4 regions of the Rossellomorea sp. NPDC071047 genome follow, and region 1 is predicted to be linked to each of the others. Evidence: riboswitches for the same ligand, from Rfam matches in the RefSeq annotation. Region 1 holds a riboswitch; each other region holds the start of a gene.
What was found. A riboswitch is a leader RNA that binds a small molecule or an ion and turns the genes downstream of it on or off. The one in region 1 is predicted to bind S-adenosylmethionine.
Positions count from the first base shown of each region.

Region 2: it holds a riboswitch for S-adenosylmethionine, as region 1 does, so the genes downstream of both, ACQKFO_RS12675 (methionine ABC transporter ATP-binding protein) here and ACQKFO_RS05845 (methionine biosynthesis PLP-dependent protein) in region 1, are expected to answer to the same signal.
Region 3: it holds a riboswitch for S-adenosylmethionine, as region 1 does, so the genes downstream of both, ACQKFO_RS13095 (homoserine dehydrogenase) here and ACQKFO_RS05845 (methionine biosynthesis PLP-dependent protein) in region 1, are expected to answer to the same signal.
Region 4: it holds a riboswitch for S-adenosylmethionine, as region 1 does, so the genes downstream of both, metE (5-methyltetrahydropteroyltriglutamate--homocysteine S-methyltransferase) here and ACQKFO_RS05845 (methionine biosynthesis PLP-dependent protein) in region 1, are expected to answer to the same signal.

Region 1 covers NZ_JBNNJT010000001.1:1,112,839-1,119,012, forward strand. The annotation lists gene ACQKFO_RS05835 (bifunctional homocysteine S-methyltransferase/methylenetetrahydrofolate reductase) at 1-1,751, opposite strand, end outside; gene metC (cystathionine beta-lyase) at 1,768-2,952, opposite strand; gene ACQKFO_RS05845 (methionine biosynthesis PLP-dependent protein) at 2,945-4,069, opposite strand; SAM riboswitch class I at 4,161-4,270, opposite strand; gene ACQKFO_RS05850 (tryptophan--tRNA ligase) at 4,394-5,392, opposite strand; T-box leader at 5,452-5,694, opposite strand; gene ACQKFO_RS05855 (metal-dependent hydrolase) at 5,761-6,174, opposite strand, start outside.
Region 2 covers NZ_JBNNJT010000003.1:120,230-126,403, forward strand. The annotation lists gene sufC (Fe-S cluster assembly ATPase SufC) at 1-388, opposite strand, end outside; gene ACQKFO_RS12655 (hypothetical protein) at 739-897, opposite strand; gene ACQKFO_RS12660 (carboxymuconolactone decarboxylase family protein) at 1,617-1,982, opposite strand; gene ACQKFO_RS12665 (MetQ/NlpA family ABC transporter substrate-binding protein) at 2,122-2,943, opposite strand; gene ACQKFO_RS12670 (methionine ABC transporter permease) at 2,959-3,627, opposite strand; gene ACQKFO_RS12675 (methionine ABC transporter ATP-binding protein) at 3,624-4,646, opposite strand; SAM riboswitch class I at 4,796-4,902, opposite strand; gene ACQKFO_RS12680 (SCP2 sterol-binding domain-containing protein) at 5,015-5,365, opposite strand; gene ACQKFO_RS12685 (thioredoxin family protein) at 5,644-5,958, opposite strand; gene ACQKFO_RS12690 (toprim domain-containing protein) at 5,964-6,174, opposite strand, start outside.
Region 3 covers NZ_JBNNJT010000003.1:201,158-207,331, forward strand. The annotation lists gene ACQKFO_RS13080 (spore coat protein) at 1-29, shown strand, start outside; gene ACQKFO_RS13085 (L,D-transpeptidase family protein) at 156-650, shown strand; gene ACQKFO_RS13090 (aspartate kinase) at 689-1,885, opposite strand; gene ACQKFO_RS13095 (homoserine dehydrogenase) at 1,931-3,178, opposite strand; SAM riboswitch class I at 3,329-3,438, opposite strand; gene ACQKFO_RS13100 (DUF2254 domain-containing protein) at 3,698-5,083, shown strand; gene ACQKFO_RS13105 (hypothetical protein) at 5,532-5,792, opposite strand; gene ACQKFO_RS13110 (hypothetical protein) at 5,832-6,174, opposite strand, start outside.
Region 4 covers NZ_JBNNJT010000006.1:324,668-330,841, reverse strand. The annotation lists gene thiC (phosphomethylpyrimidine synthase ThiC) at 1-1,336, shown strand, start outside; gene ACQKFO_RS20050 (hypothetical protein) at 1,314-1,511, shown strand; SAM riboswitch class I at 1,607-1,717, shown strand; cobalamin riboswitch at 1,787-1,971, shown strand; gene metE (5-methyltetrahydropteroyltriglutamate--homocysteine S-methyltransferase) at 2,125-4,425, shown strand; gene ACQKFO_RS20040 (hypothetical protein) at 4,526-4,708, shown strand; gene ACQKFO_RS20035 (biotin transporter BioY) at 4,794-5,360, shown strand; partial or broken gene ACQKFO_RS20030 (GNAT family N-acetyltransferase) at 5,402-5,623, opposite strand; gene ACQKFO_RS20025 (lmo0937 family membrane protein) at 5,841-5,990, shown strand; gene pckA (phosphoenolpyruvate carboxykinase (ATP)) at 6,045-6,174, opposite strand, start outside.

The DNA of each region.
Region 1 (6,174 bases):
GTGATAAGATAAATCCCATTAAAAAGATCTATTGCTGTATCAAGTAAGTCTTTTGCTATCTCCATTCCAACTGCTCTTGCAACTACGGGATCACTTCCCGCTTCCCTCATTCTTTGTCTTGTTTCTTCCGGAACATTAATCCCCGGTACTTCATGATGGAGAAACTCAGCATTTCTCGAGCTGATTAATGGCATGATTCCGATAAAGATCGGTACATCTAAATGCTGCGTAGCTTCATGTATTTGAATCAGCTGTTCTTTCCCAAAAATCGGTTGGGAAATGAAATAGTCAGCTCCGGCATTCTTTTTCTTTTCAAGTCTTTTTACAGAAGCGTCTAAATGACGGAAATTCGGATTAAAAGCTGCACCTACTGAAAATTGAGTGCGCTCCCGTAGTGATTTACCCGAGAAGGATATCCCCTCGTTGTTCTGTTTAATCAATTCAATGAGTTCAAGAGAAGATAAATCATAAACGGATGCTGCCCCAGGAAAATCTCCAATCTTGGCCGGATCCCCCGTAATGGCTAATATATTGTGTATTCCTAACGTGTGTAACCCCATTAAATGGGATTGAAGTCCAATCAGGTTTCGATCCCGGCAAGTAATGTGAACTAAAGGCGTAAGATCAAATTTGGACCTTACCAGGCTGCCAATGGCGTCATTACTGATACGAGGTGATGCTAACGGATTGTCTGCAAGCGTGAGTGCGTCAATTCCAGCTTCCTTTAATGCCTCAGCCCCTTGGAAGAACAGCTTCGTGTCAAGATGCTTAGGTGGATCAAGTTCAACAATGATCGTTTTCTTTTCCCTCACTTGCTCATGCAGCAAGCTTCCCCTGATTGAAGGAGACGATAACTGAACAACTTTTTTTGCTTTCACCACTTTTTCATTCACAGGCTTGCGGCTTTTTAACCTGCTTGCTACAGAACGGATGTGATCAGGTGTGGTCCCACAGCATCCCCCTATGATTCTTGCACCTTGCAGTCGCAATTCGTTACTTATATCTCCAAAGTAATCAGGCTCAGCAGAGTAATAGAATCTACCTTCTTCATAATTCGGCAGACTGGCATTGGGATAGACGGAAAGAAATGCCCTTTTAGGTAATGGAACTTCCTCTAATGAATTCACCATATGAAATGGCCCCATGCGGCAATTGATGCCCACAACATCCGCCCCCAATAATTCTAATTGTTGAAGAGCGTCTTTTATCTCCATTCCATTTTGAAGAACTCCTGTTTCATGGAGTGAAACTTGAGCAATGACAGGAATGTCTGCTTCACGTTTACTAATGTTTAATACAGTGGTCAATTCTTCGAAATCATAATAGGTTTCTAGCAGAATGCCATCCACCCCTTCTAACAATAAACAGTATAGCTGTTCCCGAAAGCTTCTTTTGATTTCTTCCAACGATACATTTTGTTTAATGCCCCTGATTCCCCCGATGGTGCCAAGGATATAAGTGTCGACACCTGCTGCTTTTCTTGCCAGTCGCACTGCAGCTGTATTTATTTCCTTAACCGAATCCTCCAATCCGTATCTGGAAAGCTTTTGATAATTAGCTCCATACGTATTGGTCTGAATGATGTCTGCTCCTGCATCAATATACTCTTTATGGACTTTCAACACTTCATTTGGGTGAGAAAGATTCAGTTCTTCAAAGCATCTGTCGACTCCATATGAATACAGCAACGTTCCGATGGCTCCATCTGCAATTAAAATTCTCTCTTTCAGAGCTTCCAGCAACGGCTTCATGACATTCCCTCCTTTTTTATAAATTTATCACGTTGTTTCGATTGATCTTTTGTATACTATCTAAACCTTTTTGAAGATCGATAATTAATTCATCCACGTTTTCAAGTCCTACTGATAATCGTAATAAACCATCTGTAATACCCCTTCTTTCCCGTTCAGCTTTTGGCATGGAAGCATGTGACATCCTTGAAGGATAGGATAGAATTGATTCAACAGCTCCTAAACTTACGGCAAATACAGGAATGTTTACATTTTGAATGAGTTGCTTTACTTCCTCTGCCCCTTTTAACCGGAAGGAAAGAACCGCTCCAGGACCCTCTGCTTGTCGAACTTGAATTTCACGACCGGGATGATAGCTTAATCCCGGGTAATACACTTCTTCTACTTCCTTTCTATGTTCTAAGAATGCCGCAATCTTATATGCCGATTCTGATGATTCCTTCAAACGTACATGCAGTGTTTTCAGTCCTCTTAAGAGCAGCCAGCAATCCTGAACACCGAGTACAGCTCCGAACGAATTCTGCAAGAAAGCAAGTTTCCCGGCAATCTCTTCATTTCCCGTTACCGCAAGCCCTGCCAATACATCGCTATGTCCGGCAAGAAACTTCGTGGCACTGTGTAGAACAACATCCACTCCTAGACTGATCGGTCTTTGCAGCAAGGGAGTCATGAATGTATTATCAAGAAACGTTAAACATCCATTCGCCTTGGCAAGCTTAACGACTCCTTCAATATCGGTGATATTCAGAAGCGGATTGGATGGTGTCTCCATATAAATCACTTTCGTATTGTGCTTGATTGAACAAGCTACTTCATGTAGATCCTTCATGTTCACAAATGAATATTCAATTCCAAACTTAGTGAGGACCTCTGTAATCATTCTGTATGTCCCACCGTACACTTCTTCTGATACGAGAACATGATCTCCACTCGACAATAATAAGAAGCTTGTTGAGATTGCCGCCATTCCAGATGAAAAGGCAAAACCTCTTACTCCTCCTTCCAATTCCGCGATCGTTTCTTCAACGGTTTCTCTTGTCGGATTTCCTGAACGGCTGTAGTCATACGTTCCATATTGATCAAAATCCTGTTGATGAAAGGTTGTAGCATGATGAAGCGGTGTAGAGACCGCTCCTGTTTCTTTATCAAATCCATGAGAATGAATGAGTGACGTCTGAAGTGAAAACGGTTTTTTACTCATACGTAAGCACCTCTTTCTCCAATTGTTGAAAAACATTCTCCAGGTCTTCAATAAGGTCAGCAATAAATTCAATGCCTACAGAGAACCGCAGGAGTCTGTTGCAGATACCCAACCTATTTCGTTCTTCTTCTGGAATGTCTGCATGTGTTTGAGTAGCCGGATAGGTGATAAAGCTTTCGACCCCTCCTAAACTTTCAGCAAACGTAATAATTTTTAAGTGTTGGAGAAAGGGAGCAACCCATTCTTCCCTTGCGATACGAAAGGAAAGCATGCCGCCTTTTCCCGGATATAAAACGTCTGTTACACAGTCATGCGAATCAAGATACTCCGCTAATTTTCTTGCGTTTTTTTCGTGCTGAGCCATTCTGAGACTAAGGGTTTTCATTCCTCTTAATAAGAGCCAACAATCAAAAGGGGCGAGAACCGCGCCGATTGAATTTTGAATGGTGAATATTCTTTCCCCCAACTCCTCTGTGTTTACAATCACAACACCTGCCAGCACGTCATTATGTCCCCCTAAGTATTTCGTGGCGCTATGAATAACAATGTCCGCTCCTTCAGTAAGTGGCTTCTGCAGAATAGGTGTGTAGAAGGTATTATCGACAATTAGAAGCAATCCGTTATGCTTAGCGAGTCCAGCAACCTCTGAAATACTTGCTTCATTCATTAATGGATTGGTTGGCGTTTCAACGAAGATTGCCTTTGTTCTTTTAGAAATTTGTTCTTCTATGGAGCCGGTATCACTTGTATCGACGAAATGAAATTTGATACTATATTGTGCTTCATACTGCGCGAATAAACGGTAGCTCCCTCCGTATAAGTCTTTCGAAACAATCAATTCATCCCCGCTTGAAAATAAGCTAAGGATTGCCTGAATCGCTGCCATCCCCGAGCTGAAGGCAAACCCTCTGTGTCCTTCCTCCAATTGAGTGAGGGTATCTTCTAGGGTGGCACGGGTTGGATTTCCTGTTCTTGTGTAATCATAGCCTGTCGATTGCCCAATCCCTTTATGTTCATAGGCAGTCGATAAATGAATGGGCAGGCTTACGGCACCCGTTGCAGGATCTTTCCGATTTCCTGCCTGGACAAGTATTGTGTCAATGTGTTTTTTCAACATTCTTCTCTCCTTTTCTATCCTGATTACGAAAAGGGAAAAAACAAAAAAACCTTCTTAATGAAAATAAGAAGGTTTTGTGCGTTCGTTCTCCCTCTTATCGTCCAAGTTGACATCAACTTGCTGGAATTAGCACCATACCAAAACTCGCGGCTGGTTGCTGAGGTGTCTTCGGGCCAGTCCCTCTACCTCTCTTGATAAGAAACTATATGATTTTGTGAAAAATAACTTTCCCATAACTTATAACAAAGAAGAAAAAATGTCAATGAGAATTATGAATTATCTGAAAAACAAAATGATCTTTGCCCTTCACCACCCTGTTCTATTTCAATGATAAATACCTATTTTCCTTTTAATCTCTTTCATGAATGGGATTGTTTTTTCCCGTGCTTTTTTTGCTCCATTTTGTAAGATCCCATCCAGCATATGGGGACTCGCCATCAGTTCTTCATATTTCGACCTTGGTTCTTCGATAAAAGAATTCATTACTTGGAATAGCTCTTTTTTCGCATCTCCCCAGCCTATTCCTTCTTGAAATCTCCCTCTCATTTCTTTAACTTGATCGGAGGTTGCAAATTCTTTATATAATGCAAAAATGACGGAGCTGTCAGGATCCTTGGGCTCTTCAGGGGGTGAAGAATCTGTTTTGATTTTATTGATTAATTTTTGAAGCTTTTTTGGTTCTTCAAATAATGGAATGGTGTTGTTATAACTTTTACTCATTTTACGTCCGTCCAGTCCCGGGAGAACTGCCGATTCTTCTTGGATGACATATTCAGGGATGACAAATATTTCTCCATATTGTTTGTTAAAGCTTTCAGCTATGTCTCGTGCAATTTCAACATGCTGTATCTGATCTTTACCAACAGGGACCACCTCGGTTTGAAAAAGGAGGATATCAGCTGCCATTAGTATTGGATAAGTGAATAATCCCATGTTGACTCCAGCATCAACATCTTTGCCGGTTTCTGTATTTTCTTCGACCAATGATTTATATGCGTGAGCGCGGTTCATTAATCCTTTCGGTGCAAAACAAGACAGGATCCAACTCAATTCAAAGATTTCAGGTACATCGGATTGACGATAAAAGATCGCTCGATCAGGATTCAAACCTAATGCTAACCAAGCTGCTGCCACTCCATAAGATAGTTCTTTCATTTCATGCTTATCATGTATCTTCGTTAAACCATGATAATCCGCCACAAAATATGCTGCGTTGTAGGATTTGTTCTCTGCCAATTTTAATGCCGGTTTGATTGCACCAATATAATTCCCCAAATGAATATAGCCAGTTGGTTTAATCCCCGTCAGAATTTGTTTTTCCATAAAAATTCCCCCCGCTTAAAATAATAAAAATCAACACAAAAAGGGCTTCTCGTCCTCTAAAAAAGGACGGGAAACCCGTGGTGCCACCTTCATTCGCTTACACTTCAGTAAACGCACTCATCTGTACAGAAGTCGCCTTCGATACATCGTCTCTTTTATCGGTGAGACCTTCCGCCATTACCTACTTAATTTCAGCCTGGATGCTCAAAAGCCCATTCAACGATTTCACCATACTGATTCTCACCAGCCATCAGCTCTCTGAAATGTTTCGTTCGTCTACTCTTCTTCCTCATCGCATTTAACTATTTAAAGTGTTTCCATTATTTTAATGTATCGGGAAATAATGGTCAAGAGGGCGTAAACACATTTTAGAGTTCTTTGGTAGAAAGGGGAAGGAAAAGCTTTATCCCTCTCTTATTGAAAGGAAGAAATTTCATATCCGCGATCAGATGACTGGCATATCCGATTACACATGCTTCAAATACCCCATCTATCATTAAAGATGACTCTAAATAATGAGCAATCATGCCATAATATACGATTCCAAGTACAGAATGAGTATAACTTCGATGTGAAACGAATGAGGCTATGAAAATATAGATACCTAACAACCATAACCATGTTTCATTAAACTGCCAACCGCATGCTGTCACACCGATGCCTGTAATCATCAGCATTCTTCTCTGGGTAATGAAACTTGAGAGAATCATCATTCCAGCACCATATCCTATACCAAGCCATCGTTCTTTCCCAATTCCTTCAAGATAGCTGTATACCATCAT
Region 2 (6,174 bases), on a different contig from region 1:
TTTCAGAATCCATTTTGCGGATGAATTTCATAAGAGAAATCTCTTCGCCTTCTTCACGACGGCTGTTGATTGCTGAACGTAAGAAGTCCGCATTCGTTACACCGTTGATTTCACTTGGATACTGCATTGCAAGAAATAGACCTACGCGAGCGCGCTCATCCACTTCCATTTCAAGTACATCTTCACCATCGAAGTGAATGCTTCCTTTTGTCACTTCATACTTTGGATGACCCATGATTGCAGAAGATAAAGTGGATTTACCTGTACCATTTGGTCCCATTACTGCGTGGATTTCTCCACCTTTAATTTCAAGGTTAACCCCTTTCAGGATTTCCTTTCCTTCAATCTCAACATGAAGATCTTTAATTGTTAAAGTAGAACCTGCCATGTGTATTTACCTCCGTGACTTTATAATGAATTTAAGAATTAAATTCTTTAATCATTCTCAATTTATTCTCATTCTAATCTTATAACAAATAAAAGCTATAATCAACTTTTTCAACTATACAGATAGTGTAAACTTGACAAGATAATCCTTTTCTATTGTTAACTTAAAATTAAGGAAAAATGTAGGATTTCTTGTCCGGTTTCCTGTCATGATGAACATACCGCCACTGAAATAAATTAAAGCCTATGAGACCGTCCGCTTTGTTCTTCGGTTATTAAGGCTTGCCGCTAATTGCATAACAATAAAAAAACCAGTGCATCGTCTACACTGGTTTCCTTTTTTCTTCCTTATTATATATTAGAATGCACCTTACGATCAAGTGCCGCAATCATTCTTCTGCTTTCCTTATATTCCTGCTCTCTTCTTTTCTCTACTTGCATTCTGACATCATGCTTTCGTTTGTACACCTCATAACCAATCCCATGGGCTCCATGCATTGCCTTTTCCATTTCACTTGTGTACGAGATACTCTCAAGAGAGTCGATAATGAATCATTCCTTTCGGGTTTTTAATTACTTTACAACTATACTACCCCCTCGTTCACAAGACAAAACCAATATAGGGTCATTTTTTCTTAAATTCAACCTTTACATCCTAACCTAAAGGGGTTACCTTTAAGTTTTCACAAAATTCCGCCATTATACTGCCAATTAATAGCTTTTTTAATATATATTCATTTTATTGAATAAGTATTTAATGCTTGGTGATCACTTCTATTGAAGAGACGGTAGCAGAAAAACACGGACCGTTCCTTTTCGCTCCAGGCACTTTCTTTCCGCGGGGAGGAAGTCGAGCCTCCTCGGGCTTTGCCCTGCGGGGTCTCGACCTTTCCTCTATTTCCCGCAGGAGTAAAGTGCCTTCCGCTACAATCCACTCAGTGCTATTACTTTATGACTGCATTAGTAGTCAGGGAATTTCTTAATAGTGAGGGAACTGCCTAGACTCTTGCAGAACTACGTGTATGCCAAGAATGCGTTCCATATAGGTTGAGTAGGCTTGCCAAACGCTTGATGCTGCAAGCAAAGTAGTTCCCCTCATCATCCATCCAACACACACAAATTGACAAAGCCCAGGCAGATTTTATGTAATTGAGTAAAAAGCCTTGTTCAAACACTAAATTCAACAAAAAAATCAAGGAGAATTTCTCCCCCTCGATTTCATCCTTCACTTATTGTTTTAACTGATTTAAATCCTGAATGGATTGCTGGATTAATGTGACGGCCTGACTCATGACCGCTCCGCCTCCAAATGCAGCCGTTACTCCGATTGCTTCAAGGATTTCTTCTTCTGTACACCCTTGATCAAGGCAACCTTTGGTGTGGTAGATGATGCAATATTCATCCTGGGAATAGAGGCTGATTCCTAACGCGATCAATTGCTTTTCTTTTTTAGAAAGAACTCCTTCTCTAAAGCAGTGCTCAGTGAACGTATTATACTGTTCAGCCAGCTCAGGCATTTTTTCCGTGAAGATCCCAAGTCCCATTTTATAATCATGAAGGGCAGCTTCTGTTGTATTTCTTGGTTCCATCTGCATTTCATTCAGCTCCATTTCTGAAATAGATTCATCGAAAATAGTATGAACCAATAAGGAAATGTTTATGTTAAAAATTTGGGGAGACCTTACAATGAAAAAAACCTGATTCTGTACAGTGACAGAATCAGGTTTGCTCACCTTATTCACTTACCGGCACTACAGCTCCATCCCATTCTTCATTGATGAAGTCCTGTATTTCCTTTGAACGCAATGCTTCCACTAAAGCTTTTACTTCCTCTTTACTTTCATCACCTTTGTTAACTGCAATCACATTCACATAAGGAGAGTTACTATCTTCAATGGCAATTGAATCTTCAAGGGGCTTCAACCCTGCATCAATGGCATAGTTAGAATTGATTACGACCGCGTCCCCTTCTTCGTTTTCATACATTTGTGGGAGAAGGGCTGCTTCGTACTCATAATCAAATTGAAGGTTTCTAGGGTTTTCCTTGATGTCTTCAAGTTGGGCCTGCGTATTTTCCACCCCATCCTTTAACGTGATGAGACCTTTTTTCTCTAATAATGTAAGGATACGTCCATGATCCGATACAGAGTTACTCATTAAGATGGTAGCACCTTCAGGAAGCTCCTCTAGAGATTTGTATTTCTTAGAATAAACGCCGATCGGCTCAATATGAATTCCGCCTGCATTGACAAAATCATATTCATTTTCTTTCATTTGCAAGTCCATATAAGGCGTGGTTTGGAAATAGTTTGCGTCAATATCACCATTATCCAGATCTTTATTAGGGAGGATATAGTCCTGATACGTTTCAATTTGCAAGTCGATCCCTTTTTCTTCTAAGACAGGCTTCACTTTTTCAAGGATTTCAGCGTGTGGAATATTAGAAGCTCCTACTACCAATTCCTTTTCATCTTTTCCAGAACCTGAATCACTTCCACATGCGGCCAACCCAAAAATACTTGTTGCTGCTATAACTCCTGCTACCCATTTTTTCATTTAATTTCTCTCCTTCTATCGTTTATCTAATTTATTTGTAAAGAAATCACCCAGTATCTGAATCGCAAACACAATGAGTAAAATCATAATGGTTGCGGCCATCGTCACGTCTTCCCTGCTTCGTTGAAAGCCATCTAAATAAGCTAAATTCCCAAGTCCGCCAGCTCCGATGACCCCGGCCATTGCCGTGTATCCGACAAGGGCGATGGCAGTCACCGTAATTCCTGAAATCAAAGCCGGCATGGATTCTGGTATGAGTACTTTCCATATAATTGTGCTAGTCTTTGCCCCCATCGCTTTCGCGGCTTCGATAACGCCTTTGTTCACTTCTCTTAAAGCTATTTCTACCATACGGGCGTAAAACGGAGCAGCTCCGATAATCAGTGCCGGCAGAGCTGCATTCGCTCCACGGATTGTATCCAATAAAAACTTGGTGAACGGAATCAACAACACGATCAATATAATGAAGGGAATCGATCTGAACACATTTACGACTGCACTTGTAATCGTATATGTCAGTTTGTTATCCCATAGATTGTCCTTAGAAGTAAGGAAGAGCAAAATCCCAAGGATCATTCCGAGTACAAAGGTAATCAATACAGACATACCGGTCATATACAGGGTTTCGAGGGTTGCTTCCCACATCTTCTCCCAATCTACATTTGGAAATAAATTTTCGATCATCCTCTCACCACCTCCACTTGAACCAGTTGCGTTTGAGCATACGCTAATGCATCTTTGATGGTTTGTTCATCCCCATCGAGGTGAACAAATAACGTTCCATAGGCACCTTTTTGGGTTTGGGAGATTTGTCCTTGCAGGATGTTTACATCCAAGTCAAACTTTCTTATCAGGGTGGTGATGAGCGGCTGCTCAGTTGATTCACCTACAAAAGTAAATTTCAGTACTTTTCCATTAGGATATTGCGTCAGTAGGTGATCAATGGTTTCACCCGTTTCCTTTACTTCAGAGACTTCTCTCACGAAACGCTTTGTCACTTGCTCTTGTGGATTTCGGAACACTTCCAATACATCCCCGAGTTCCACGACTTTTCCCTGTTCCATGACTGCAACCCGGTGACAGATCTTCTGAATCACATGCATTTCATGAGTGATCAGGACAATTGTCAGCCCTAAGCGTTTATTAATATCCACCAATAAATCAAGGATTGAATCGGTTGTTTGTGGATCTAAAGCGGAAGTAGCTTCATCACATAGAAGGACATCGGGATTGTTAGCAAGGGATCTTGCAATCCCCACTCGTTGTTTCTGTCCGCCGCTCAGTTGAGACGGATAGGCATCTCCTCTGCCTTCCAAGCCTACAAGCTTTAATAATTCATTAGCTCTTTGGACTCTCTCTTTCTTTGATACTCCAGCAATTTCTAATGGAAACTGGATATTTTCTAATACAGTACGAGACCAAAGGAGATTAAAGTGTTGAAAAATCATGCCTATTGACTGTCTTGCTTCCCTCAGCTGCTTCCCCTTTACCTGGGAAACGATTTGGCCATTCACATCCACTATTCCATCTGTAGGAACTTCAAGACCATTAAGCATCCGGATCAGCGTACTCTTACCTGCCCCACTATAGCCAATCACTCCAAAAATTTCTCCTTGGGCAATATCAATATTGACCCCATCAACGGCTGAGATCGGACCCGATTTTGATTGATATATTTTCTTCACATCTGAAATGGTAATCATGTTGTATTCCACCTTCTTTCGGAGTAAAACGACCTGTTTAATCAGAATTATAGTTGTACTTACCTGATGTTTCATGCTCCTTTTTCTAAAAGCAAAAAAATGCCTTCCTGCGATAAGCAGAAAGGCATAATCATATAGGACTATCCTTTCTCTCATCTTTCAAAGCAAATGCTTTGAGTGAATTGGCACCATTTCAATTTTCATTGACGGTTGCCGGGCTTCATAGGGCACGTCCCTCCACCTCTCTAAATAAGAGTAAAGTATATTATTAAATTATTTGGAATAGTTAAAGACTCTGAAAATTTGCTACAAGAGAGATTCTATCACCGGATATAGAGTGTGTCAATTATTTTTTTGCTACTTGATGTTTAAACTTCAACCGGCTCTTTTTCTCTGGATCTTGTTAGCCAAAGAACTGACTCCACAAATAATAGCGGACGATATCCTCCCCTTACTTCCAGGGATCCGTCCTCAATCAGTTGAGACAACCGTTCTTCCCCCATAAGTAGAGAAATCACTGTTTCCTCCATTCCTTCAATGACGAAATGAGCATCCCTATCCAATTCATCCAACACTGTGCATCCCTTACTCGAAATCGAAATACCGTACAAATTTTTCCCACAATCAAACTGAAGAATAAACGGGCTATCTGGAAATAAGAGTCGTAAGTGATACCTTGAATGACATTGATCTACTAATCCCTCTAAATTTATTCGCATGAATACCCTCCCAGTGAAACTTCTATATAATAACAATTCCACTTTTAGGTATTTTCCCCTCTTATACTTTCTCGACATGTTTTGAACAGGTCCATCTAATTTGTCGAACAGTAAGAATTTGGATGATAACCAGTCAAAAAATGATGTCATTCGCAACATTTCCCGAGAAATATGTCTTCGTATGTAGAAAGAAAATCGTTCTATAATTGGATTTCATAGAAAAATAGGTGAATTTAGACAAATAAAAAAGACCTTCTCCCAAAAGGTCTCTTATCCCTCTAGCTATCCGCGGTTTTGTTTAAGGTTTCATATAAAAATGGCACGGATTGAAAGGCATAAATCCTTTCCTGTTCGACGCCATCTTTAAATAAAAGTAGACAGGGTACACTTTCGATGGATTGCTCTTCTGCAAATTGGGGCAAGTAATTCAGGTTGGCCTTCAAAAAATGAAAGGATTGTGGAAGCTTCTCCACTACGTCAATCATCTTGCTTGCCACCTGACAGGTACCACACATCGGTGTATATAGATAAACAGCTTCGAACGCATGGTCTTCAATCGATTGTTTTAAAGTTTCGGTACTACTTACCTCAATCAAAACTAGATCATCCTTTTTCCTAGAAATTCTTTATGAACGTCTATATTAGCTCCAATAAGGACGGATGCGAGGTGATACTCCGGAGCTGCGGCCACTTCCTTGTACATTCGATCAATATACAAATGTTCAGCTTCAGGAAACTCACGTTTAAATTGCTTACGCAGTTTTTCACCTGCATCATCAGCATCTACTAATATATAGACATCCCTTTCC
Region 3 (6,174 bases), on a different contig from region 1:
CCGTTCCACAACAAAACATGCCTCAATAACGTTAAATGTAGGCCTGTCTCCTCTTTCATTCTAAGAGGCGCAGGCTTTTTCACTTCACATCTTCTCGAACGACTTTCTCTCACCTACATAGGATAGAGGGAGAGTGAAATGGGGAGGTGTTTGAGCTGATTCACACAGTCAAAGTGGGAGAAACACTGAGTCAAATTTCAAGAGATTACAGAACCCCGTTACCTGCCATACTTAATGCCAATCCCGGTATCAATCCAGATGTGATTTATCCAGGACAAACGATTACGATACCAGGGATTCCTGATACAACCAATAACCCTTACCGCATTCAGGTTTCTGTTAACAACCGGTGGCTGCGTTTGTTCAAGGATGGGGTTCAAATCAAGCAGTATCCCATCGCAGTGGGGAGAGTGCTCTTTGAGACCCCCATTGGGGAATTTATCATCATTAACAAAGCACCAAATCCAGGCGGACCTTTTGGAACGATGTGGATGAGTCTATCGAAAGAAAGTTACGGGATTCATGGAACCAATGACCCAAGCTCGATTGGAAATGCCGTGTCCAAAGGATGTATTCGAATGTATAACAAAGACGTTGAGGAGTTAGCGGGAATCGTTCCAATCGGTACACCTGTTTTGATCAGTCCATAAGTAAAAAAAGTGTATAGGCTCCTATACACTTTTTCCTTTTACAAAACAGCTCTCCTTGTTTCCACATAGTCCAGACCGAAGTGCATATGAAGGACTCTTGCTGCTTTTTCTACATCGCATCTATCAACCAGTGTACTTAATCCTACAGGGGATTCCCAAATGGACGCCTTTGCAATATGGTAGTCATGAAAAACGTTGGTAACCTTTTCTCTTACCTCTTGTGAAGAGTTGATTTGACCGATCACGGATACCTTAGACAGGTCCTTTCTTTCCTCTAAATGAGAGTATGCCTGGTTATATTGTCCGACGATTCTTTTCACTTCATGAAAATCCTGATCTTTAACGATAAGAACAAGGTTTTCCTCGTATTTAATGATTTCTGTCTCAATATGATGGGAATCGAGATCATAAAGAATCAGTGACTCCCCACCATTACAGTCTATTATTGTCAGAACAGAGATATCACTATGATAGGCTACTCCCACAATAGGAGCATTCATCTGTGTTCTCCCACTAATGACGGTACCACGCCCCTCATTCAAACTGGAACAAACCACAAGAGGCACCTGATGTTCCCTCGCATGTTTAATCGCCCTTGGATGCAGGACACCAGCTCCCATGGTGGCAAAACGCAGCATCTCATCATAGGAGAGGGTGTCAATTTTGGCTGCCCGGGGAACGATTCGCGGATCCGACGTATACACCCCGTCTACATCCGTATAAATATCACACCTATCCGCTTTTAATGCGGCTGCCAGAGCAGCTGCCGTCGTATCGGAACCACCCCTGCCTAATGTAGTCACTTCTCCTTTATCAGTGATCCCTTGGAATCCTGCTACCACGACGATCCGTCCTTTTGATAACTCCGATTTTATCCGATCGGTATCGATTGAGGTAATCTTGGCATTCCCGAATACTCCATCGGTTTGAATTCCCGCCTGTCTACCTGTCAGGGATACGGCTTCCAGCCCCTTCTGTTGCAGGGCCATTGTCAAAAGGGAGATCGTCACCTGCTCTCCGGTACTTAAGAGCATATCCATTTCTCTCTTACTTGCCTCTGCGGTGAGTTCACCTGCCAATCTTACAAGTGTATCAGTGGTTTTGTTCATAGCTGATACCACTACGACTACATCATGACCTCTTTCTCTTTCTTTCATGACATGAAAGACCATGCGCTTGATTCGATCTGTAGAACCAACAGAGGTTCCACCAAACTTCTGAACGATCATACTCAATGCTACCCCTACTTTCCATCAGATCTTATTTATTAAAGATTACTTCTAAGAAACTCCAACGCCAGTTTTCACTTCATTTTCCAACGGAATTTCTTTTAAAATAGGAACAGCTTGGATATGGTCGTGTGTCCCAAGGAGCGATTCCAGTGTCTCTTTCCTTCCTTCAACAAATACGTACAAGTAATCGCCCAGTTGAATACGATCCTTTAATATGAACGACGGGATCCAGTTTTGATACTCATCATTTTCACGGATTCTTAAGACCCACTGGTGGCTGCTCTCATCAAGGACCTCTCCCGTATTCACGGTACTTTCGGCAGAGTCTGTATACTTTCTCTCTATCAACGACAGAAAATCCTCTACCATGGCGCTTCCCGTAGGCAATTTTCCAGCGCCTGGACCAAGCAGGGTGATCCTTCCTACAAGACTACCCTTTAGGGATATGGCATTTTCCACATCCTCCACTCCGTAAAAAGGATGGGTATGATGGACAAGGATAGGCTCTACTTCTCCTTTGATATGATCGATGGAATCCCGCCGGAGAGAACCTACATGCTTAAACCGTAGTCGAAAGGATTCCGCTGCCTGGAGCCATTCTGCAGTCAGATGGGAAATCCCCTTTCGTCGAATATTTTTCCAATCGGGCTGTCTGCCAAAGGCCGTTTGACTTAAAATAAGCAATTTATAGAATGCATCATGTCCTTCGATGTCATTTGTCGGGTCGGCTTCTGCGTATCCTTTCTCCTGAGAAATCTTTAAGGCTGTATCAAAGGCAAGACCTCTTTTTCTCATTTGAGATAATATGAAGTTGGACGTCCCATTCAGAATCCCTTGAATTTGTCTGATCTCATTCACCTTCAGAAGCTGCCTGATACTGCCGATCACAGGAATCCCTCCGGCTGTCGTCGCTTCAAATCCGACCGATACTCCCTTCCTTTTCGCCTTCTCCAATAGCTCAGGACCATATTTGGCAAACATCGCTTTATTGGCCGTGACAATATGAATCCCCTTCTCAATGGCTTGTGTTAAATACGTATAGCTCGGTTCTTCCCCCACGATCGCTTCAAAGATAACGTGCAGGTCCGTGATATCCAGGATTTCTTGGAAATCCGTTGTGACGTTGATGGATGATTCAATCCTTCGCTCCTTTGTGGGATCTTTAATAAGGATTGCCTTTACCTTCACCTCTTTACCCAGTACTTCTTTCAATCTGTCCTGATGAGTATCGATTGCTTCACAGACCCCTTGCCCTACTGTTCCGAACCCCAGAAGTGCCACATTAATCGCTGACATCATTCAGCCTCCTTTTATCGATTTTCCACTTGATACGCAAGAATATTTCATTACAGTTGAAGATCCACTTGAGGAATGCGAGCGGAAAAGAAAAAGGTATACAGAAAAGCCCTCTTCTTTTAAGAAGAGGGCTAAATGAGCATGCTCCTCCCCTTATCTTCCAGATCCTATCGAATCTGTAGGAATTGGCACCTTTGCAGTCTGATCCTGCAGGTTGCCGGGCTTCATCGGGCCTATCCCTCCGCCGCTCTTGATAAGAGATATAATGTTTCGTTTTGGTATTACTTGCTATTTGAGTATGAATTGGATTATAAAGGGGATTTATTCCCTCGTCAATACTATTTTTAGTATTTTTAAAAAATTCTTTCAAATATCATAGACGATTATATTTCCGATCGGTTTACTTGAAATTCAGCATCGTCTAAGAACCTATAAATCTATTTTGCAAAGAGACGTTTTAACATGTTCTGGCAGGGAAAACTAATCCATATCCCTTTATTGAAAGGAAACAGATCAATTATGTTGAAAAAAATGCTCCCCTTATCCATCAGAAAATATATGGTTATGTCCAAACGACAGAGAATGCGTGAGATTCGGTTGACCATATGGTATATGCCGTTCTTTTATATTTGTTTTTCCATACTGCTTGTAGCACTCACCCTCTATATAGATCTGTATGCCGACATCTCTCAGTATACATCCGATTTCTTAAGTATGGATGCATCTGTTACACGCATGCTTGTCAGTACACTCATCGGGGCTATCCTGACGCTCAGTGCTTTCACCTTGAATTCACTGCTTGTTGTACTCACTATGTTCAGTGGTCAATTTTCCCCCAGGATGCTCCTGGACTTCATTTCGGACAAACAAACACAGCATGCCCTTGGTATCTTTAATGGCAGTTTTGTATATGTACTGCTCCTCTTTCTTTTTATCGGAGACTCAAAGGAGGAACTGTTCGTTGCTGCGCCGATCATGACAATCGGACTTGCATTCCTTACTGCTGTCACATTTATCTTCTTCATTAACCATGCTTCCACCTGGATGCAGGTGCACAATATTACGTACAATATGAAGCAGGTATCTGAAGTGATGATCAATCAGACGTTAAAAAATGATTTAGAAACCCATCGAACAACAGAAAATGGCGACCTTATGGAGAATGAGAAGGAGAACATCATTCACTTACAGGCAAGGGAATCAGGCTATATTCAGTTAATCGATTTCCATGGAATAATCGAACGGGCTATGCAGGATAACCTCATCATTCAGCTTCATTACAAAGTCGGAGATTATATATTGGCCGGCAATAAAATCATGAGTATTTGGGGACCTGAGACCAACGATATTTCGGATGGTTTCTATCTCACTTTCATTGAAATGGGGCATAAAGAGACCGAAATCCAGGACCTGCAAATGGGGATTCACAAGCTGGCTGAAGTGGCGATCAAAGCACTCGGGAATGATGATCCAAAAACGGCCTCTAATACGATTGATCAGATGGCTGACCTTATGCTGACGGTGGAGGATCACTTATCCTTCACTCCTTATTTGATCGACCGGGAGGGAAGAGTCCGGGTTATTCTCCAGTCCGAAGCATTTGATTATTACTTGTACCGCGGGTTTGGCTATATTCGACATTATGCCAAAGACAATCATTTAATCATTACTGACATTGTGCGGGCACTGGCACTCATTGCCGAATCCATCCAGCCATCCAAACACAAGGACATATGGGAATTTGCCTGTAATACCATTGATCATATTGAAAGGGAGGTCATATACGAATTAGATAAAACCTTTCTTCTTCAAGAGGTTCATAAGCTGGCACGTCTCACTGAAAACCTAAGGGAATATAAGAAAATCGAAAGTAAATTCTATCCTTCTGCCAATGAAAATACGTAAAAGAGACTGGGCAAAACTAAAAAACCACGGTATAAAGAAGAATAATAGAAGTGTGGGTTCTTAATACCGCTAATGATTTCCGTGCAAGACTACGCTTTCCGCGGGTAGCCCGTGAGCCTCCTCGGCAAGCCTGCGGGAAGAAAAGCGGAGGGGCTTTGTTCAGAGGCGGGTGGCATAAGGCGAAGCGTCCACGAAGGCGTTCTTTGCCTTCTTGGAGGGTTTGACTTAAGACATGTGCCTCTAAGCCCCGGAGCTGGACGGGTCTCACATAAGCTACTTTTCCCGCAGGAGTCTTCGTCTTGCACTCCAATCAACCGCTGGAAACAGCTAAAATCAAATGTTCCGAAAATAAATAATAAACCCGAACAAATCTAAATACTAGGATGCAGATTTGTTCGAGTTTCACTTAGACTAAAACACTTTTGTCCAAGTCTCATTTTACTTTGAATTAAATCCATGTCTCGACAATGCTCGTATCTTCCTCTTTTGCTTTCGGAACGATTGAAAAACGTTCGGGAATTTCACTTCTGACTGCTTCTAATGTAGGTCTCATTAAAATATAATGCGTCGGTTGATTGACATCGAATAGCCTTGCTACAAACATGCCTTGATAATCTTGCGGATTGGAATAAATACAGATGATGGGCATCTTATAATCACTTAATGTCACCTCATCAAATGAAGAAATTAAACGATCCGGGTTTTCCATCAAACCACTCCTTTTCTGTAATGTCTGATCATATTACGTTCAGCTTAACACGCATTCTTTTCCTTCTGCCTCTATCCCATCCATTTGATTATGAATGTAGAGTTTTTGAATGTAATAGTTGCACTGAGCGTATTTCCCTTCTTCCTTCAATAGGGGGATGATGACCTTCTCGATATATTGATAATATGCTTGCTCTCCCTCTTGAACCCTTATCTCAAGCATCGTAAAGAAAGTTTCCATGCAAGAATTTTTCATATCTCTCAAAGATGCCTGTCCCTCTTCTATTAAACTTGCATATTTTTCATTATTTCCTGAACCGTCTATATTCATGGAACTATCAATATAGCCAAACAGGCTGTTTACATACACTTCTTTATAGGAC
Region 4 (6,174 bases), on a different contig from region 1:
AATGGAGTTCATCGCTATCCGGGAAAATGTTGATCCTTCATTTGTAAGAGAAGAAGTAGCAAGTGGCAGGGCCATCATTCCTGCTAATATCAATCATCCTGAATGTGAACCGATGATCATCGGTCGCCACTTTCATGTGAAAATAAACGCGAATATCGGAAACTCTGCCGTATCATCTTCCGTTGAAGAAGAAGTGGAGAAAATGACGTGGGCAACTCGTTGGGGTGCCGATACCATAATGGACTTATCAACAGGTAAGAACATTCATACAACAAGGGAGTGGGTCATTCGGAACTCCCCTGTCCCTGTTGGTACGGTACCGATCTATCAAGCACTTGAAAAAGTAAATGGAATTGCTGAGAATCTTACATGGGATGTGTACAGGGATACATTGATTGAACAGGCGGAGCAGGGTGTCGACTATTTCACCATCCATGCAGGTGTATTATTGCGGTATATTCATCTGACGGCTGATCGTACAACAGGCATTGTTTCCCGTGGAGGTTCAATCATGGCACAATGGTGTCTTGCCCATCATAAAGAGAACTTTCTTTATTCACATTTTGAAGATATATGTAAGATTTTAAAAGCCTATGATATCTCCGTTTCCTTAGGAGATGGTTTAAGGCCCGGATCAATTGCGGATGCGAATGATGAAGCACAGTTTGCCGAGCTTGAAACATTAGGCGAGCTAACCCAAATTGCTTGGAAGCATGATGTACAGGTGATGATTGAAGGCCCTGGTCATGTACCGATGCACATGATTAAAGAGAATGTCGATAAGCAAATGGAAATCTGTCATGAAGCTCCTTTTTATACCCTGGGGCCATTAACGACAGATATTGCACCCGGGTATGATCACATTACTTCCGCCATCGGGGCTGCCATGATCGGTTGGTTTGGAACAGCCATGCTGTGCTATGTAACACCGAAAGAGCATCTGGGATTACCGAATAAAGATGATGTGAGAGAGGGTGTCATTGCTTATAAAATAGCAGCACATGCAGCGGATTTAGCGAAAGGGCATCCAGGGGCACAAGTAAGAGATAATGCCGTTTCTAAGGCTCGATTTGAATTTAGATGGAATGACCAATTTAATTTATCCCTGGACCCGGAACGTGCAAGGGAGTATCATGATGAAACACTTCCTGCAGAAGGGGCAAAAACGGCCCATTTTTGTTCCATGTGCGGACCGAAATTTTGTTCAATGAGAATATCACATGATATAAGGGGTATGAAGGAGAAAAGCTTTGATGAAGCTCAAATGGAAATAGAAAAAGGATTGGAAGAAAAATCGAAGGAGTTTGTGGAAAATGGATCAAACATCTATCGATGAACCTCTTTGTCATGTACTCAAATTGAAGAATGATATCGTAAAGCTCAATCAGAGAGTCATCCAACTCGAAAAAGAAGTGAAGAGCATTCAGGAAAACTGCAGGCATGTCTTCTATGAAACTGATGTAACCAGATCTTGCATCAAATGTCATTATGTAGAAAGTACCTATTATTAGAAAAGTGTAAGCTATTGATTAAATTTCTTTTGACAGCTTTTATGTACCGTGCTACGATTAGTACAAATTTCGGAATAGTAAATAAATATGTGTAACTCTTATTGAGAGAGGTGGAGGGACTGGCCCTGTGAAACCCGGCAACCATTCAACAGATGTGTTGAAAAGGTGCTAATTCCTGCAAAGCAAATGGCTTTGGAAAATAAGAGAGGATTTTCATAAACATGAAGCCCTCTCTATCTCAAGAGAGGGCTTTTCGTTTTTATGAAAGAAAAATTAAATAGACAAATGCAATAGGTGCTGAGTCATGCTCAGCTAAAAGGGAAGACCGGTGAAAATCCGGCACGGTCCCGCCACTGTGATGGGGAGCGACTTATCATTCAACCACTATTTCTGTTGAAATGGGAAGGGATAAGAAGCTGTGAACCTAAGTCAGGAGACCTGCCTGTTGTATGCGCTTATGCTCTACGTGGATATAGAGAGGGGTGAGGAATGCGTGTTGAGAAAACCAGTTTGTCTCGACTCTAGTTAGATATACGTATGAATCTCTCTTTCCATTTGAAAGGGAGATTTTTTAGTTGATGACAATCCTATCAGAATAAGGAGTGAGGAATGAATGAGTAAGGTGATCAGTTCGAATTTAGGATATCCAAGGATCGGTGAAAAGCGTGAATGGAAAAAGACGCTGGAACAATTTTGGGCAGGGAAGATTGAAAAGGATTCCTTTTTAGAACAAATGGAGGAAATTCGAGTCAACCATTTGAAGAAGCAATTAGATCAGGGGATTGATCTGGTTCCGGTTGGAGATTTCAGCTTATATGATCATGTGCTTGATACAGCCGTCATGTTCGGCTTGGTTCCCGAGAGGTTTCATTATAGTGGGGGTAAGGTTTCTCTTGAAACGTATTTCGAAATGGCCAGAGGCGCGAAGGACGCGGTGGCATTAGAAATGACAAAATGGTTTAACACCAACTATCACTATCTCGTGCCTGAACTTGATGGGCTCGTACCCCGGTTGGTGGAAAATCGTCCTCTTCATTTCTTTAGAGAGGCAAAAGAAAAAACAGGGGTAAAAGGGAAACCGGTTATCTTAGGTCCTTTCACTTTTGTTAAATTGTCTAAGGGGTATGAAACCGGTGATTATAGAACCCTTGTTGATCGATTTGTCCCCCTTTATGCTGAGGTATTGCGTGAATTACAGGAAGAGGGTGTAGAGTGGGTACAAATGGATGAACCGATTTTGTGTACCTCCATCAGGGATGAAGAGATGGATCAATTCAAAGAAGTCTATCAAATTCTTAAGGAGTCCTGCCCCGGGTTAAAGATCATCCTTCAAACCTATTATGATAGTTTGGAAAGGTACCAGCAGGTGTTAACACTCCCGGTAGATGGCATAGGGATGGATTTTGTGCATGATCGTAATGATAATCTGGCGGCGCTGAAAAAATTCGGATTCCCTAAGGATAAAATCTTGGCAGCAGGCATTCTTGATGGCAGGAATATTTGGAGAAGCAATCTTGCTGATACCCATTCACGTCTATCGGTCATTGCAGGCTATGTTCCGAGTGAGCGCTTGATCATACAGCCATCATGCAGTTTACTACATGTACCTGTAACCTTGCAGAATGAAGAAACACTTGAGGCACCTCTCATTGACGCGCTATCATTTGCTGATGAGAAATTGCATGAAATCACTATTTTAACAAAAGGCATTTGTTACGGAGCCGAAACAATAGAAGATGATATCGCTCAAAGTGTAACGGCGATTAAGAATTTAAACGAATCCCCGTTGCGTAAGAATAGACATGTGCAGGAAGAGGTTGAAGAATTGCATCCCAATAATGTCGGGAGAAGGGATTCTTTCCATATTCGTAAACTGGAACAGGCCAAGTACTTTTCATTACCTTTTCTACCAACCACTACAATCGGCAGTTTTCCTCAAACCCCGGAAGTGAGAAGGCAGAGGATGAAGTGGAGGAAGGGAGAACTTTCTAATGGGGAGTATCAACGATATATTCATGCAGAAATCAAACGCTGGATTGAAATTCAGGAACAAATCGGCCTTGATGTGTTTGTACATGGTGAATTCGAACGGACGGATATGGTTGAATTCTTTGGTGAGAAATTAGAAGGTTTCCAATTTACGAAGTATGGCTGGGTACAATCATACGGTTCCAGATGTGTGAAGCCACCGCTCATATATGGTGATGTGAATTTTAAAGAACCTATGACCGTTAGAGAAACCGTATATGCTCAATCATTAACGGATAAACCGGTTAAAGGGATGTTAACGGGTCCTATCACGATTCTAAACTGGTCATTTGTTCGGAACGATGTTTCACGTTATGAAGTAGCTAATCAAATCGCGCTGTCTCTCCAAAAAGAGATAGAAGAATTAGAAGCCAATGGGATTCGCATGATACAAGTCGATGAACCGGCACTTAGGGAAGGGCTTCCTTTAAAGCGTGAAAATTGGGAGGAGTATCTTAAGGCTGCCGTATATGCTTTCAAATTGGCCACTTCATCTGTACAGAACCAAACCCAGGTCCATACTCATATGTGCTATTCGGATTTTGAAGATATTATAGATGCCATCAGTGATCTGGATGCTGATGTGATTTCGATTGAAACATCAAGAAGTCATGGGGAATTGATCCATGTGTTTGAAGACAATACGTATGACAAAGGGATTGGTCTGGGGGTATATGACATACACAGTCCCCGGGTGCCGAAGCGTGCAGAATTAATCCGTAATATACATCGGGCTCTTGAAGTGCTGGATCCCCATTTATTCTGGGTCAATCCGGATTGTGGTTTGAAAACACGTGGAATCGATGAGACTGTCTTAGCGCTTAAAACCATGGTGGAAGCGGCGGAACAAGTGCGTGAAGAGATGCTCATGAAAAAGGAAGGTTAATTGACAATATGATCGGGTGCAGCTGATTACGTTCCACCTTTTCAAAACGCAGGGCGCAGTTTTAAGAAATTGCGTCCTGCTCATAAGGAGAGAAAAGAAAATGCCATACATAGCCATAGGAAGAATCATTCAAGTATTTAATGAACTTCACCCAAATCGCACCATCCTTTACTTGGTGAGTGAAAAGGGGATTGATGAGTTCCCTCAAGGGAGGGTTTCATTAAAAACAGCTTTAGAATGGCAGGCAAAAGAAAAAATCTGCAATGTCTATGCCCTCAGTTAAAGGAAAGGAGAAAAAATAAGCTTCCCAAAATCCTTTGAATTGTGTTAACTTAATGTTATACATAGTTTACATACACAAGGGGGATTTGAAAGTGAACGGAGAAAAACTAAGGGTGATCATTCACTGTGCCATTTTTGCTGCGATTACGGGGATTTTCGCTCAAATCGAAATTCCACTGCCACTCGTTCCAATCAGTGGGCAAACATTAGCAGTAGGAATTACAGCGACGATTCTTGGAAGCCGATATGGGGCGTTCGCCATGGTATGCTATGCAGCCCTGGGAGCAGTAGGTGTTCCTGTGTTTGCAGGATTCAGCGGAGGTGCACAGGTACTGGTCGGGCCTACGGGAGGCTATATATTCGGCTTTATCGCAGCGGCTTTCTTTACAGGCTTCATTCTTGAGAAAACCAAATTTACCATTCCAATGGCGATGATTGCCAATACAGTTGGAATGATCATTACATTGATCCTGGGTACCATTCAACTGAAATTTGTAGCCGATCTTAGCTGGAATCAGGCAATGGCAGCAGGTGTATATCCATTTATCGTAGTTGGACTTATCAAAGCATTCCTGGCAAGCTGGATTGGAATCACTGTAAGACAACGATTGGTTCAGGCGAGGTTAATTGGGAATCGGAAAGTAGCAGCATAATGAAAAAGTTGACTCTTTGTTGGGAGTCAACTTTTTTATGCCTAAAATTTATACATTGACCAATAGCCAATATCCTTGAATCCGATTCGCTTATAGATTTTTCCTGCTTCAGGATTATCATAGAATAAGCACAGTTCTTTTCCTTCTTCTAATACATCACGACATAGCTTCGACATACAATCGGTCGCATATCCTTTTTTCTTATACCCGGGATGTGTGCAGACAGCGACAATCATCGCAGACATACTGTTTTCGGCGGTTGTTTCCCCTCTGTAAATAATCATTAGAAATATTTAGTAAAGTGTTATTTCAGGGAAAATTCGATTATTGTGGATGCAAATGACCCATTTGTATAAATTCAGATGAACTAACAGAAGTTAAGAATAGGTAAAAAAATTTCAGGTGAAATATCATGTGTAGTTTTATATTCATCCAAATAGGGAATCTTAGCATCAAACACAGTTACTAGGAGGGAAACTCATGCTTTGGACCATTATTGGAATTCTTTTAGTCCTTTGGTTACTCGGATTAATTTTTAAAATCGGGGGAGCCATCATCCATGTATTACTTGTTATTGCCATTGTTGTCTTTTTATTTAACAGAATCACTGGCCGTAAAAAAGGATTATAACGATACAAAAGGTCCGTCCCTCAGAATAGAGGGACGGACCTTTTGTTATCTATACTATTTAACGGCCGGGCCGCCTTTAAGTTCGATTTCAGACGGTACATTTGAGAATTTCTTGAAGTTTTCGTTGAATTTGTGGGCAAGTTCTCTTGCCTTCACTTCATAGGCTGCTTCATTGGACCAGGTT